Regions from separate parts of the Faecalibacterium wellingii genome, predicted to be linked through region 1. Evidence: predicted binding sites of a transcription regulator. Region 1 holds the regulator's gene; each other region holds the start of a gene.
The links. The regulator Rex, encoded in region 1, represses fermentation and respiration genes when NADH is low (regulators of the CRP and FNR family bind a similar motif). The targets are predictions, from matches to a motif close to ATTGTTAANNNNTTAACAAT.

Region 1 (4,218 bases):
GTAGTTGTACAGCCAGTTCCAGTTCACCTGGCACACATCCTGTGCGTTGCCTGCGATGAAGGCAGCTGCCATCTTCTCTTCCCAGCCGGACCATGCGGCGAAGGTGGGCTCGATGGTGATGTTGGTGTGCTCAGCCTGGAACTCCTTGATGGCGTTCTGGTAAGCCTCGTGACGGCTGTCGCCGCCCCACCAGCTGATGGTCATGGAAACAGGGCCGTCAGACAGTGCCAGGCTCTCGTCTGCAGAAGCAGCGGGAGCGGTGGAAGCAGCAGAGCTGGATGCAGCAGAGTTACCGCCGCAGGCAGCCAGAAGGCCGGCAGCGCCCACAGCGCCGGTGACCTTCATGAAATCACGACGAGAAATTGCCTTGCTCATTTTCGTTCTCCTCCTAAATACAGAAAACATCATCTCGAACGGGGGTTCTGCACATACCCCGTTGTATACAATTATGATAACAAAACAACAACCAAAAAGAAAGACGCAAATTGCAGATATCTAAACAAAAAACGTACAAATATTGCTCTTGTTTTCGCGCAAGAATTGACGCCTTCGCTGAAATGAATAAACTTGGCTCGAAAAACTGTGCAACATGTATACTTCGCTATTTTGCATAGAAAACTGGGATGCATCATAGGAGGAACGTCGAATTTTGCAATAATTTTGTAAACATTCCGTTTCAGAACGTAGAATCGTTGCATACATTGTGGACGAACAACAGCTTAAAAAGCCCAGATGGGAGCCTTTGAACTGATATATCAATAGTGCAAAAAATGTTCACTCTGATATATCAATTGTTTGCGGCGGTCCCCCGGCACCGGTCTGCAGACACGGAAATCGGTGCTTCTTCGCCCTTTTTGGGGGTGAAAAAGCACCGACAGCGACATATTTTGCGCTGCTGCGTGGACTGCGCCCGTAGGCCGGGGATAAAAAGAAAGGCCGCCGTGTCGTTTGACACAGCGACCTTGTATACAAGTTTCAGTCAGCCTGCGAAGCAGCTTTTTCGGCGTAGAACGCGCGCTTTGCCTTGAAATAGCACTGGGGGCACATGCTCACGTACTGCACATCGTTTTCCAGATCGATGGCCACCTGCTCGCCCTCAAAGACGAATCTGCCGTTCACCTTGCGGCAGTTACAGATGGCCTTGCGGCCGCAGGTGCAGATGGTTTTCATTTCCTCGATGGTGTGGGCCAGCTCCAGCAGCCGGGTGGAGCCGGGGAAGCCCTTGAGGGAGAAATCTGCCCGCAGGCCGTAGCAGATCACCGGGATGTTCAGGTCCACCGTGACCATGAACAGCTGCTCGGCCTGCTCCGGGGTGAAGAACTGGCTCTCGTCGCACAGCACGCAGGCAAGGGCAGCGGTGCTGTTGGCCTGACGCACCGCCTCGAACACATCTGTTTCCGGCGGGATCAGCAGATCGGCCTTGCGGCGGACACCCAGACGGCTGACCAGCTCACCGCCACCCTTGGTATCCACCTGCGGCTTGAGGATCAGCACCCGCATCCCCTGCTCCTCGTAGTTGTGGGCCACCTGCATCAGGGCGGTGCTCTTGCCGCTGTTCATCGCGCCGTAACGAAAATACAGTTTTGCCATTTGAAAAACTCTCCTTGCAGAACGAACCCTCTCAGCCAAAGCCTAACGGCTTTGCCAGATTCCCCCTTTTGTCACTGCGCGACATCTTCCCCCGGAGCGGGGGAAGTCTTTCCTCGAAGGGGGAGCTTTTCTGCATCTTCCGGGCAGGCTGTCCTTCGCCGGAGAAGCAGAAACTTTCCCGTCCCCACTCATAAAGCTCCCCTTTTGGGGGAGCTGTCGAGCGTATGCGAGACTGAGAGGGTTCGGCGGCATCTCAGGCTTTGACTGAGAGGGTTCTCTTATTACTTATAATAGGTACGTTCAGTCCTGATTGCGCAGGCGGTAGCCCAGACTCATCAGGCTGTCGCCTAGATGGACGTTCTCCACCACCACATCGGGGTACGACACCGAAAGGTCATAGTGGGAGAAATTCCAGAAGCCCTCGATGCCCAGATCCACCAGACGGCCGCTGACCTGCTCCGCACCGTCCCGGGGCACACAGAGCACTGCGACCTTGGGGTGATGCTCGGCACAGAAAGACTCCAGCTCGTCGATATGGCGGATCTGGATGCCGCTGATCTCCTTGCCCACCTCGCTCTGTGCCACATCAAAGGCGGCGATCAGGCGGTAGCCGTTGGTGTCGGTGGTGATAAAGCGGCTCACTGCCTTGCCCAGACGGCCGCAGCCGATCAGGATAGTGGGCAGGCGGTCGCCGTTGCCGAACAGCAGGCCTTCCAGAATAGAGAGCAGGTTTTCCACCGAGTAGCCGATGCCCTGCCGGCCATTCACATCGCCGATGCAGTTGAAGTCCTGCCGTACCTGCGAAGCGGTGGTGCCCATCTGAGCAGCCAGCTCGCGGGAGGAAATGCTGTTGATGCCGTCTTCCTGCAGAGAGCGCAGATAACGGTAATATTTGGGAAGACGCTTGATAACGGGAAGCGAAGCCTTTGCAGGGGTGTTCATAGAATACTTTCTCCTTTCGCTCTATCGCAGTACTTGCCGCAGCTGCCTGCTTTACAGATGCGGCGCAGAGAAACCCCGATCCGTTTACGGGTTCATATTGCAGATATTACAGTTTGCAGATATTACAGTCAATTATTTAAAGTATACAGCACGGATGGAGAATGTCAAATCATTCTCAAAAAAATTTTATGAAATGTTACCGTTTTTTTGCTGCGGCGGGTCTGTATAGCCCGGCACAGGCCGGGGAATGCTGACAGAAAACGCAGGAGGAAAGCATATGAACGATGAAACGCAGCAGACCGACGCAGGCCGGCTGGAAAAAGAAGAGATCGAGGATCTGGGCACGGTCACGCTGGCCCGCGGCGGGCATGTCATCCACTGCCTGACCGTCATCGGCCAGATCGAAGGCCATTCGGAAGCGCCGCAGGGCCAGAAGACCACGAAGTATGAGCATGTCATCCCGCAGCTGGTGGCCGCGCAGGAGGACCCCCGCATCGAGGGCCTACTGGTGCTGCTGAACACGGTGGGCGGGGATGTGGAAGCGGGCCTTGCGCTGGCAGAGCTGATCGCCAGCGTATCCAAGCCCAGCGCAACACTGGTGCTGGGCGGCGGGCACTCCATCGGCATCCCGCTTGCCGTCAGCGCCCGGCGCAGCTTCATCGTGCCCACAGCCACCATGACCGTGCACCCGGTGCGGCATTCCGGCGTCATTCTGGGGGTGCCGCAGACCATGCGCAGCTTTGAGCAGATGCAGCAGCGCATCACCGGCTTTGTGGCGGCCCACAGCGGCATGACCGAAAAGCGCTACACCGACCTGATGCTCCACACCGGCGAGCTGGTGATGGACATGGGCACCGTGCTGGACGGACGCCGGGCCGTGAAGGAAAAGCTCATTGACGAGCTGGGCGGGCTTTCGGATGCACTGGCGTGGCTGTATAAAGAAATTGAAAAAGAGTAAGAAGACAGGACGGCAGATAGTTTCTCCAGCGAATGTCCTGGGGGTGGGACCCTGCTGCCGCAGGCAGTAGGGCGGGACTGGAGTCCCGGGCTGTTCGCGAAGAAAGCTATCTGCTGGCCTGCCGGACTGAAGAAATTTGTACAACAATAGGTTTGCCATTTTCTTCCCTGCGTGGTACAATAATAAAATCAAATAGTGTGTCTACTACAAGTGTGGGGAACAGAGAAGAATGGCGACAAGAAAACGTAAAACAACAACACGGCGTGCATCATCGCGCAAAAAGCGCGCCGAACAGCGGCTCCCGGCAGGGCTTGGCACCCTGTTCGCAGGCCTTTTGCTGGTGGTGCTGGCCTTTGTGGAGGGAGATTCGGCATGGAAGGCCCTGCACGATGTGCTGTTCGGACTTTTCGGCTGCGGCAGCTTTGTGCTGGGCGCAGCCGTGTGCTGCCTTGCTGTGCAGTATACCCGGGGCGAAGACCTTCTGCCCCCGATCTTCAAGCTGATTTTGGGGCTGGTGTTTGCCTGCGGGACCGTGATCGTTTTTTCGGACATCCAGCCGCAGGGCATGTCTGCGTTCCAGATGACCGCTGCCTGCTATGCCAACGGCGTGAATGCATGGCTGGGCGGCGGCGCGCTGGGCGCACTGCTGGGCGGCAATCTGCTGCTGCTCTGCGGCAGACCGGCGGCAAACCTGATCATGGCGGTGCTGGCGCTCTGCGTCAGTCTGT
Region 2 (4,218 bases), 660 kb from region 1:
TGACGTACTCCACGCCCAGATCCACCAGCATGTCAGCGCTGATCTCGCCGGTGAAAGCGCCGGACTTCTCGAAGTGAACATTCTCAGCACCCACATGGATGTTGGTGCCCTTGGTCTTCTCCACAGCGGTGACCAGGTCCGTATACGGGGTGCAGATGACCACCTCGCAGCCTGCGTCCTGAACAGCGGGGACCAGCTCATCCACCAGAACAGCAGCCTCAGAGGCGGTCTTGTTCATCTTCCAGTTGCCTGCAATGATAGCCTTGCGCTTTGCCTTATCCATGATACTCTATCTCCTTTATTTACCTTCTATATGTGCAGTCTGTGCACAAACAAAAAGGTGCGGCGGCGCTGAAGCCGCCGCACCCATTTACGATGCCGGAAAAATTATGCGTTCTGAATGACAGCGATGCCGGGCAGCTCCTTGCCCTCCAGATACTCCAGAGAAGCGCCGCCGCCGGTGGAGATGTGGGTCATCTTGTCGCCCAGACCCATCTGCTGTACAGCTGCTGCGCTGTCGCCGCCGCCGATCACGGTGGTAGCGTCGCTCTCAGCCATAGCCTTAGCAACTGCCAGAGTGCCAGCTGCCAGAGTGGGGTTCTCGAACACGCCCATGGGGCCGTTCCACACAACGGTCTTGGATGCCTTGACAGCATCGGCAAACAGCTTCATGCTCTCGGGGCCGATGTCGCAGCCTTCCATGTCAGCCGGGATCGCGGTGACAGGAACAACGGTGGTCTCAACCGGAGCGTCGATGGGATCGGGGAAGTCCTTGATGCAGACAGCATCAACGGGCAGCAGCAGCTTCACGCCCTTCTCCTGAGCCTTGGCCATCATTTCCTTGCAGTAATCCAGCTTGGAATCGTCGCACAGGCTCTTGCCGACCTCGTAGCCCTGAGCCTTGACGAAGGTGTAGGCCATGCCGCCGCCGATGATCAGGGTATCGACCTTCTCCAGCAGGTTGGAGATAACATTCAGCTTGTCTGCGACCTTTGCGCCGCCCAGAATAGCGGTGAAGGGACGAACGGGATCGTTCACAGCGTTGCCCAGATACTTGATCTCCTTCTCCATCAGGTAACCAACAGCGGTATCCTTGATGAAGTCGGTGACGCCTGCGGTGGAGCAGTGTGCACGGTGGCAGCTGCCGAATGCATCGTCAACATATGCATCAGCCAGAGAAGCCAGCTCTTCGCTGAACTCGGGCATGTTCTTGGTCTCTTCCTTGCGGAAACGGGTGTTCTGCAGCAGAACGACGTCGCCGTTGTTCATGGCAGCAACAGCAGCCTTTGCGTTCTCGCCGACAACATTGTCGTCATCTGCAAACACAACGGTCTTGCCCAGCTTTGCGCTCAGAGCCACAGCAACGGGTGCCAGGCTGAACTTGGCCTCGGGGCCGTTCTTGGGCTTGCCCAGATGGCTGCACAGGATGACCTTTGCGCCATCATTGACCAGCTTCTGGATGGTGGGCAGAGCTGCGTTGATGCGGTTCTCGTTGGTGATGACACCGTCCTTCATCGGGACGTTGAAATCGCAGCGGACAAGCACCTTCTTGCCGCAGTAGTTCTGATCGTCGATCGTCTTCTTACCTAAACCCATGGTAATAAACTCCTCTCAAGTTTTAATGTCTGAACTAGAGTTTCGCTCGCATTCGGGGGCCATGCCCCGTTACGATACTATTATAAACAAAAACCGTGCACATTGCAAGGTCGCAAGATAGATAATAGTTTAACAAACATTTGCTGCTGATGCACGGAAATGTGTGTATTTTGACCGAAAGGGGGGAATAAGCTGAATCAATGCTGTGATTAGGGCCGGCAGTTGATCCCAAAGCTTACCTCCCGTCTGCTTCTGTCTCCGCAGTGATGTAAATGGGGCGGTGCTTCACTTCCAGATAGGCCTTGGCCAGATATTCACCCACGATACCCGTACACAGCAGCTGCACACCGCTGCACAGCAGAATGATGCATACCATACTGGGCCAGCCGGAAGTAGGGTCGCCGAAAATCAGTGCACGCACTATCACGAAGATGATGCCGATGAATGCCAGAACGCAGAAAAGTACACCAAGGCCTGCCGCCATGACCAGTGGCGCGGTAGAAAAACCCACGATGCCTTCGATGGAATATTTGAACAGGCTCCAGAAATTCCATTTTGTCTGGCCTGCCACACGTTCCACATTTTTATAATCGAACCATTTTGTGCGGAATCCTACCCAGCTGAAAATGCCTTTGCTGAAGCGGTTATACTCACTCATGCTCAGCACGGCATCCACCATTTTTCGGCTCATCAATCGAAAATCCCGGGCACCATCTACAATTTCAGTATCCGACATTTTGTTGATGATTTGATAAAATTTATGAGCAAACCAGCTGCGTATCGGTGGTTCGCCCTCCCGGGTCGTGCGGCGGGTAGCTGCACAGTCATATTCGCCGGTCAGCAGCGTGTCCAGCATGTCCGGCAGAAGTGACGGTGGGTCCTGCAGGTCGGCATCCAGCGTTGCCACATAGTCGCCTTTCGCTGCCTGCAGACCTGCATAGATGCCGGCTTCCTTGCCAAAATTGCGGCTGAAGGAAATGTATCGTACCCGATCATCCTGCCGGTGCAGTTTCCGCGCTGTATGCAGAGTACCGTCCTTTGAACCATCATCCACAAAGATGATCTCAAAGTCTGCATTATGAGATTTTTTCATATTCTTTGCCACGCGGCACGCTTCCTGATAAAAAAGGGGCATGGCCTCTTCTTCATTATAACAGGGTACGATCAGACTGATTAACATATCGCCCGTTTTCTCCTTTTCCATTCATTCGTCTTTTTGGAGCAGGTAAATAACTGCCAGACCTTTTTCTGAGATTTTTTCTACTGTTTTGTAATTTTCCTGTTTGGCAAATTCATACACTTCAGCCTCGGTCATCTGCGTTTCGGGGTAGGTTGCAACTGCCAAGATCATTTCCTTGTTTCCCGTTTTCTCCGTCAGGTAGCTCTCCGAAATATCATTGGAAATATCATCTGTTACACAGATACTGTCAAAGTACAAAAGCTGCGGGAGAAGTGAGGTAATAGACGGGTTACTTATCTTTGATCAAAATATGCATTTTTTTGAGTATAGCATACTTTTCGTCCGACTTCCAGTGCAAGTCTGCGTCTGGAATGCATATTCCCCGCATTGAAGATCAAGCTCCTTTTGTTATTCGCACACAGCTTTCTAAAACAAAAAGCAGCCGCATAGCAAATACTACACGACTGCTCATATGTCTGTCCGGTCGAAGGATGACAGCACCGCAGGCTTAGTTCTCTGCACCGCCCTCGGCCTTCATGGCGTTGTAGCCGATCAGGACGGTCCACACATAAGCGCAGGTCTTGGGGATCATCAGCATACCGATCAGCGGGTTCACTTCAGCCCACAGCACGACGGGGATATAGAAGCCGAAGCTCAGCACGATGGTGAGCCACATCCAGCGGAAAGCCCGGTCGCTGTGCTCCTTTGCACTGTGGTAGAACAGCACGATGACCAGCAGGCCAAGCAGTGCAAAGGGGATGTTCCGCAGGATGCCCCAGGCGAGGGGAGTCTTGTTGGTGAGCCACTGGTTCTGAGGCATCATGCACAGCAGCACACGCGCAGCGGACAGGACATACACGGCAATGGTCAGACCCTTCCGGCCCTCCACATGGTAGCGCTTGCGCCAGACATAATACAGCAGCACGTAAAAGACGGTCATGGTGATGGAAGTGATCCACTTGCCCAGACCCAGAGGAACTGCGTAGTTTTCCAGACCGGTGGTGCACAGTGCCAGTGCACGGGGGACAAGGTGGAAGGAATCGCCTGCACCCAGCACCATAGCCATAAGGCCGAACAGCTTGAACTGCGAGCCGCTCTTGCTGCTGCGGATCATACGGATGCCCACCGTGAGCACGGTGACCAGATAGAAGATGTCGAAAACGGTTTCAATGATTGCACGCATAGGGTTTGCTCCTTTTTAGATTGGATTGGAGAAAATATGATATAGTATATGGGAACAGGATACTTTCATCCTGCGGCACCAATCAAGTTGAACACTGTTCATTTTAGACTTAAAAAATTCCCACAAATCTGTGGGACATTTTTCAGTAGACAGCCCGCCGTACGATCTCCAGCACGGTAGATGGGTCAAAGTCCTGCCGTACCAGAGCGGACAGCATCAGCGAGAACAGCATCTCTGCAAATTTTTCAACGGTAAACTC
Region 3 (4,218 bases), 960 kb from region 1:
GTATGCAGGAGAAAATCCTGTCCGGGCAGTTCAAAGTCCGTGATGCTGATATGCACCGCCTTGCCAGAGCCGATTTTCCGAACCGCAAGCAGATCGTGCACGAGATTCTGCACCCGGAGGACCGCCCCGCTCCGCAGTCGAGCTACTCACACTACTCTGGAATCAACTACTCCGCGTTGGAAGTCGCTGTCCGGCGGATTCAGCAGGACTTTGATTTTTTGATGAGATACTTGCCTAAGCTACCGGACGATTCCTACGCCAAAACTGAAACGCTAAAAATCCTCAAGCAGCACAAGGCGTATATGGCACAGTTTGAAGAAATGCTGAACGAGAAAGAAATCGCATAACGACAGGCACCTGTAAGCCATCAACGAGCCCCCAGCCGCAAGTGCAGGGCGGAAAGCATCCGCGCCCTTGCGCCTGATAAAAATTGGAACTTTGATTTTCTCGCCCAACTTTGCCACGGTGGGACGATCAAAGGAGCGTGCGTTTGAACAAAAAGAAAAAGTCCACAAACACTTCCCCTTATCCCGATGAAGTCATCGACCGTCTGGCACGGGCATTCTACCCGGCCATCCTTGCCTGCTGGAACAGCGAGGAAGGTCAGCGGGAGTTTGCCGCATGGCAGGCGGAACAGGCCCATCATGCAAACAACGAAAAACAGGAAGTTCCCTCCGGTGGGGAACTCCCTGCTGTACATATCGCTGTTGTCTGTGGCTTTTGGCAGGGGGCGTCCGCAGGGCGCACCCTGTTTTTTGTTTTATATAAATGGCTTAGTTCGCTGCGTAAGCCGAAGCGTTGTTGCCCGCGATCCGGCCAAACACTACAAAGTCGCACACGGCATTGCCGCCAATGCGGTTGCCGCCATGCACACCGCCGGTCGTTTCGCCAGCGGCATACAAACCGGGGATCGCATTCCCCTGCGTATCAAGGACCTCTGCGTCTGTGTTGATCTTCAGGCCACCCATGGTATGATGGATGCCCGGTGCGATTTTGATCGCGTAATAGGGTGCAGTAGAAAGGTCAGCGTCTATACCGTTGTTGCGGCCAAACTCTTTGTCCTCGCCTGCTGCCACTGCTGCGTTCCAAGTATCCATCGTATCCACAAAGTTCTGGATGGCATCGCCCTCCAGTCCCATTGCTTTTGCCAGATCTTCGTAGTTGTCGGCAGAAACGGTCAGGCCATTTTTAATGTACTTCTGGCAGGACTTCAGATCGTCCACAATACGCTGGTCAAAAATAATATAGGCGTATGCACCCGGCTGCTCCAATTCCGCATTGGAAACAGCATCACGGGTAGCCAGATCGTTGCAGAAACGCTTGCCTTCAGCATTGACCAGAATACCGCCCATGCTGCGCACACTCTCCGAAACCAGCAGGCCGGTTTCCTGATAAACGGTCGGATGCAGCTGGATCTGATCCATGTCCACCGTGTCAGCGCCAATGGCTTCTGCCATCAAGATACCATCACCCGTAGCACCGGCGTGATTGGTGGTCACAGCATTGGCCAGTGCCGGATTGAAGCTGGCCATCAAATCAAAGTTCGCGCCAAAACCACCGGTCGCAAGGATCACGCTCTTTGCATGGATGGTATAATTATGTTCCTTGCTTTCTGCCTTGATGCCAACCGCAGCACCATTTTCCGTCAGGATCTCGGTCGCTTCGGTGTTCAGCATGATCTGCACACCCAGCTTTTCTGCCTGTGCATTCAGCTTTTCAACCAGATAGCTGCCGACTGCGCTTCCATCTTCCGGCTCATGCAGATATTTGTGGGTAGTGCCGCCCGTTGCAGCGACTTTGGGCAGCGGAGCACCGATAGCATCCAGCCAATCGACTGCATCCGAACTTTCTTCTGCCATCACGGTCACCAAGCTGCGGTCGTTGATCTGATGGCCGCCATTCATGGTATCCTCGATAAATTCGTCCACACCACTGTCCGTAATGCCCAGTGCTTCCTGATATTTGGTGTCCGCAGCGTTCATGCCGCCCGTTGCTTTCAGGCTGTTGCCGCCCACAATGGGCATCTTTTCAACAACAATGACCTTGGCTCCATTTTCAGCGGCCTGTGCAGCAGCAGTCAAACCGGCACCGCCTGCACCAACAATGACCACATCACAATCCAGACTCTCGGCAGTTTTTTCCACTGCGGCATCGCTCGTCTGTGCAACTGCAAAAGCAGATGCGTCCAGCCCGGCACTGGTCAGAGCGGCTTTCACGGCTTCCTTCAGCGCATCGCTGGTGACCGTTGCACCGGCAATGCCATCCACATTGTAGCTGTTTGCAGCCACCATGGTATCCGGCAGCTGCTCACAGACCACAGAGCCAATGCCCTGTGTTTCATTCTGCTCCTTCACAGTGATGGAGTATATAGTAGTGGCATCTGCTGTGACTTCCACCACCACATCGCCTTCCATGCCCTTCGCCGAACCAGTTGCAGTCACAGCGCCTTCTGCCACAGGTGCATTGCTGCTACTGCGGCTCTGATACGTGACGAGCGCCAGCGCAACCACTGCACAAGCAAGGACTGCTGCAACAATGCGATACAGCATCTTGTTCTTTTTCATGATTTCCTCCTGCTTTTTTCGTCCCAAAGAAAGATTTTCTTGTGATATATTTCACAAGTAGCAGTATATCATAACTTTTTCGATTCCAAAAATATCAATTTTTCATTTTTTCTATAGCTTATATGCATAGTACATGATAAAATAAAAGCACACGGAATAGGCAGGTGAATCTATATGGATTTCAAGGAGTTAGAATATTTTTCCACTATTGTAAAATGCGGAAATCTTACCCATGCAGCGCGGCAGCTCTATGTCAGCCAGCCTACACTTTCTAAATTTTTGCAAAAGTTGGAAGAAGACCTTGGACTGGTTTTGTTTCAACGTGGGAGCCGCCGATTGAAGCTGACCTATGCCGGACAGCGGTACTATGCCCATGTGGAGCGTATCCTAAGCCAGAAGCGTGAGATGGATGCAGAGATGACGGATATTCTGCGTTCTGACCGGGGTGTTCTTTATGTTGGTATCCCGCCGTTCCGATGCAGCTTCTCGCTGCCGAAGGTACTACCCATCTTCCACAAAGAGTTTCCGCAGGTACAGTTCCGCATTGTAGAGGCCCCCAGTGCCGTACTTGACCAGAAATTGCTGAACGGCGAAATAGATCTGGCATTTTATATGTCCTTTGAACGAATGACCGGCTTAAGTTATCAGGTCATGCACAGTGATAAGATGTACGCAATTTTATCGAAAGGGCATCCGTTAGAAGCGAAATCTGCCCAAAGAGGAGAGTTTTCGCTGGAGTGGTTGGCCGGACAGACTTTGCTTTTGCAAAATCGTACCCAGCGGCAGGGGCAGTATATCCTTCAGGAACTGGAAAAACGGCATATTCAGCCCGCCGAGATTTTAGAGAGCAGCAATATTCGTGCTGCGGCCGCATTGGCTGCAAATGGCTATGGAATTGGATTTTTGAGCGGAGAACTGCTGGAACATCTGGAGCTTGATATTCCTTTCGGAGCCTATCCTTTACAAAACTGTACACTTCATATTGAATCGGTGGCGGCATGGCGCACCGGTGACTATCTGCCGCGCTATGCACAAGCCTTCGTCAAGTTGATGGAACAGGTATAAGAAAGCGCAGGAACATTCTCAAAATGCTCCTGCTCTTTCTTTGCTTAATCTTCTAACCCATGGCTCCCGTTTACATTTTTCAGGTATTTCTCCGGGGCGCCATTCAGAATCAAGTCTGCATAGCCCAACGGGTCATTGTGGATAAGGTAATCCAACTCCGACCTCTGCGCCATGGTCACGTCCAACGCATCCTCGACCCCAGTGCAGTCAATGGAAATTTTTCTCCCATCCCCGAGCAGCAGCTCCACGCAGCCGGTGTCCATGTTGAATTTGCAGGTTCTTTCATCGTACTTCATACTCGTGTCCTTTCTGCCTTACGGCACCTTTACAGTTGTGACTTTTGTTATACGGTTCTTCTGATAAGGTTTTGGACACACAGCCGTCGGGAAGGAGCCTTCATTTTGCTTTCCGAAGAAAACAAAAAATCCGAACCCTTCTCCTATCGAGAAAAGGTTCGGATTTTCATGGTTTGGTGCGGATAAGAGGACTTGAACCTCCACCGAGTTGCCCCGATTAGAACCTGAATCTAACGCGTCTGCCAATTCCGCCATATCCGCATATTCTGTTATGTTCGTGAGCTGTACCGCTC

Region 2: MTP37_RS05115 (phosphoglycerate kinase) is a predicted target of Rex. The motif match lies at 1,714-1,733, and genes of this name have one in related genera.
Region 3: MTP37_RS10645 (flavocytochrome c) is a predicted target of Rex. The motif match lies at 2,603-2,622, and genes of this name have one in related genera.

What each region holds. Positions count from the first base shown of each region.
Region 1 covers NZ_CP094473.1:426,643-430,860, reverse strand. Annotated here, with positions in the region: gene MTP37_RS02040 (ABC transporter substrate-binding protein) at 1-375, opposite strand, end outside; gene MTP37_RS02035 (thymidine kinase) at 976-1,590, opposite strand; gene MTP37_RS02030 (redox-sensing transcriptional repressor Rex) at 1,891-2,532, opposite strand; gene MTP37_RS02025 (ClpP family protease) at 2,810-3,490, shown strand; gene MTP37_RS02020 (DNA translocase FtsK) at 3,720-4,218, shown strand, end outside.
Region 2 covers NZ_CP094473.1:1,085,974-1,090,191, forward strand. Annotated here, with positions in the region: gene tpiA (triose-phosphate isomerase) at 1-283, opposite strand, end outside; gene MTP37_RS05115 (phosphoglycerate kinase) at 388-1,596, opposite strand; gene MTP37_RS05120 (glycosyltransferase family 2 protein) at 1,832-2,776, opposite strand; gene MTP37_RS05125 (hypothetical protein) at 2,801-2,941, opposite strand; gene MTP37_RS05130 (hypothetical protein) at 3,285-3,959, opposite strand; gene MTP37_RS05135 (TetR/AcrR family transcriptional regulator) at 4,102-4,218, opposite strand, start outside.
Region 3 covers NZ_CP094473.1:2,240,943-2,245,160, reverse strand. Annotated here, with positions in the region: gene MTP37_RS10650 (ParB N-terminal domain-containing protein) at 1-347, shown strand, start outside; gene MTP37_RS10645 (flavocytochrome c) at 774-2,564, opposite strand; gene MTP37_RS10640 (LysR family transcriptional regulator) at 2,739-3,629, shown strand; gene MTP37_RS10635 (DUF6061 family protein) at 3,674-3,925, opposite strand; tRNA gene MTP37_RS10630 (tRNA-Leu) at 4,100-4,186, opposite strand.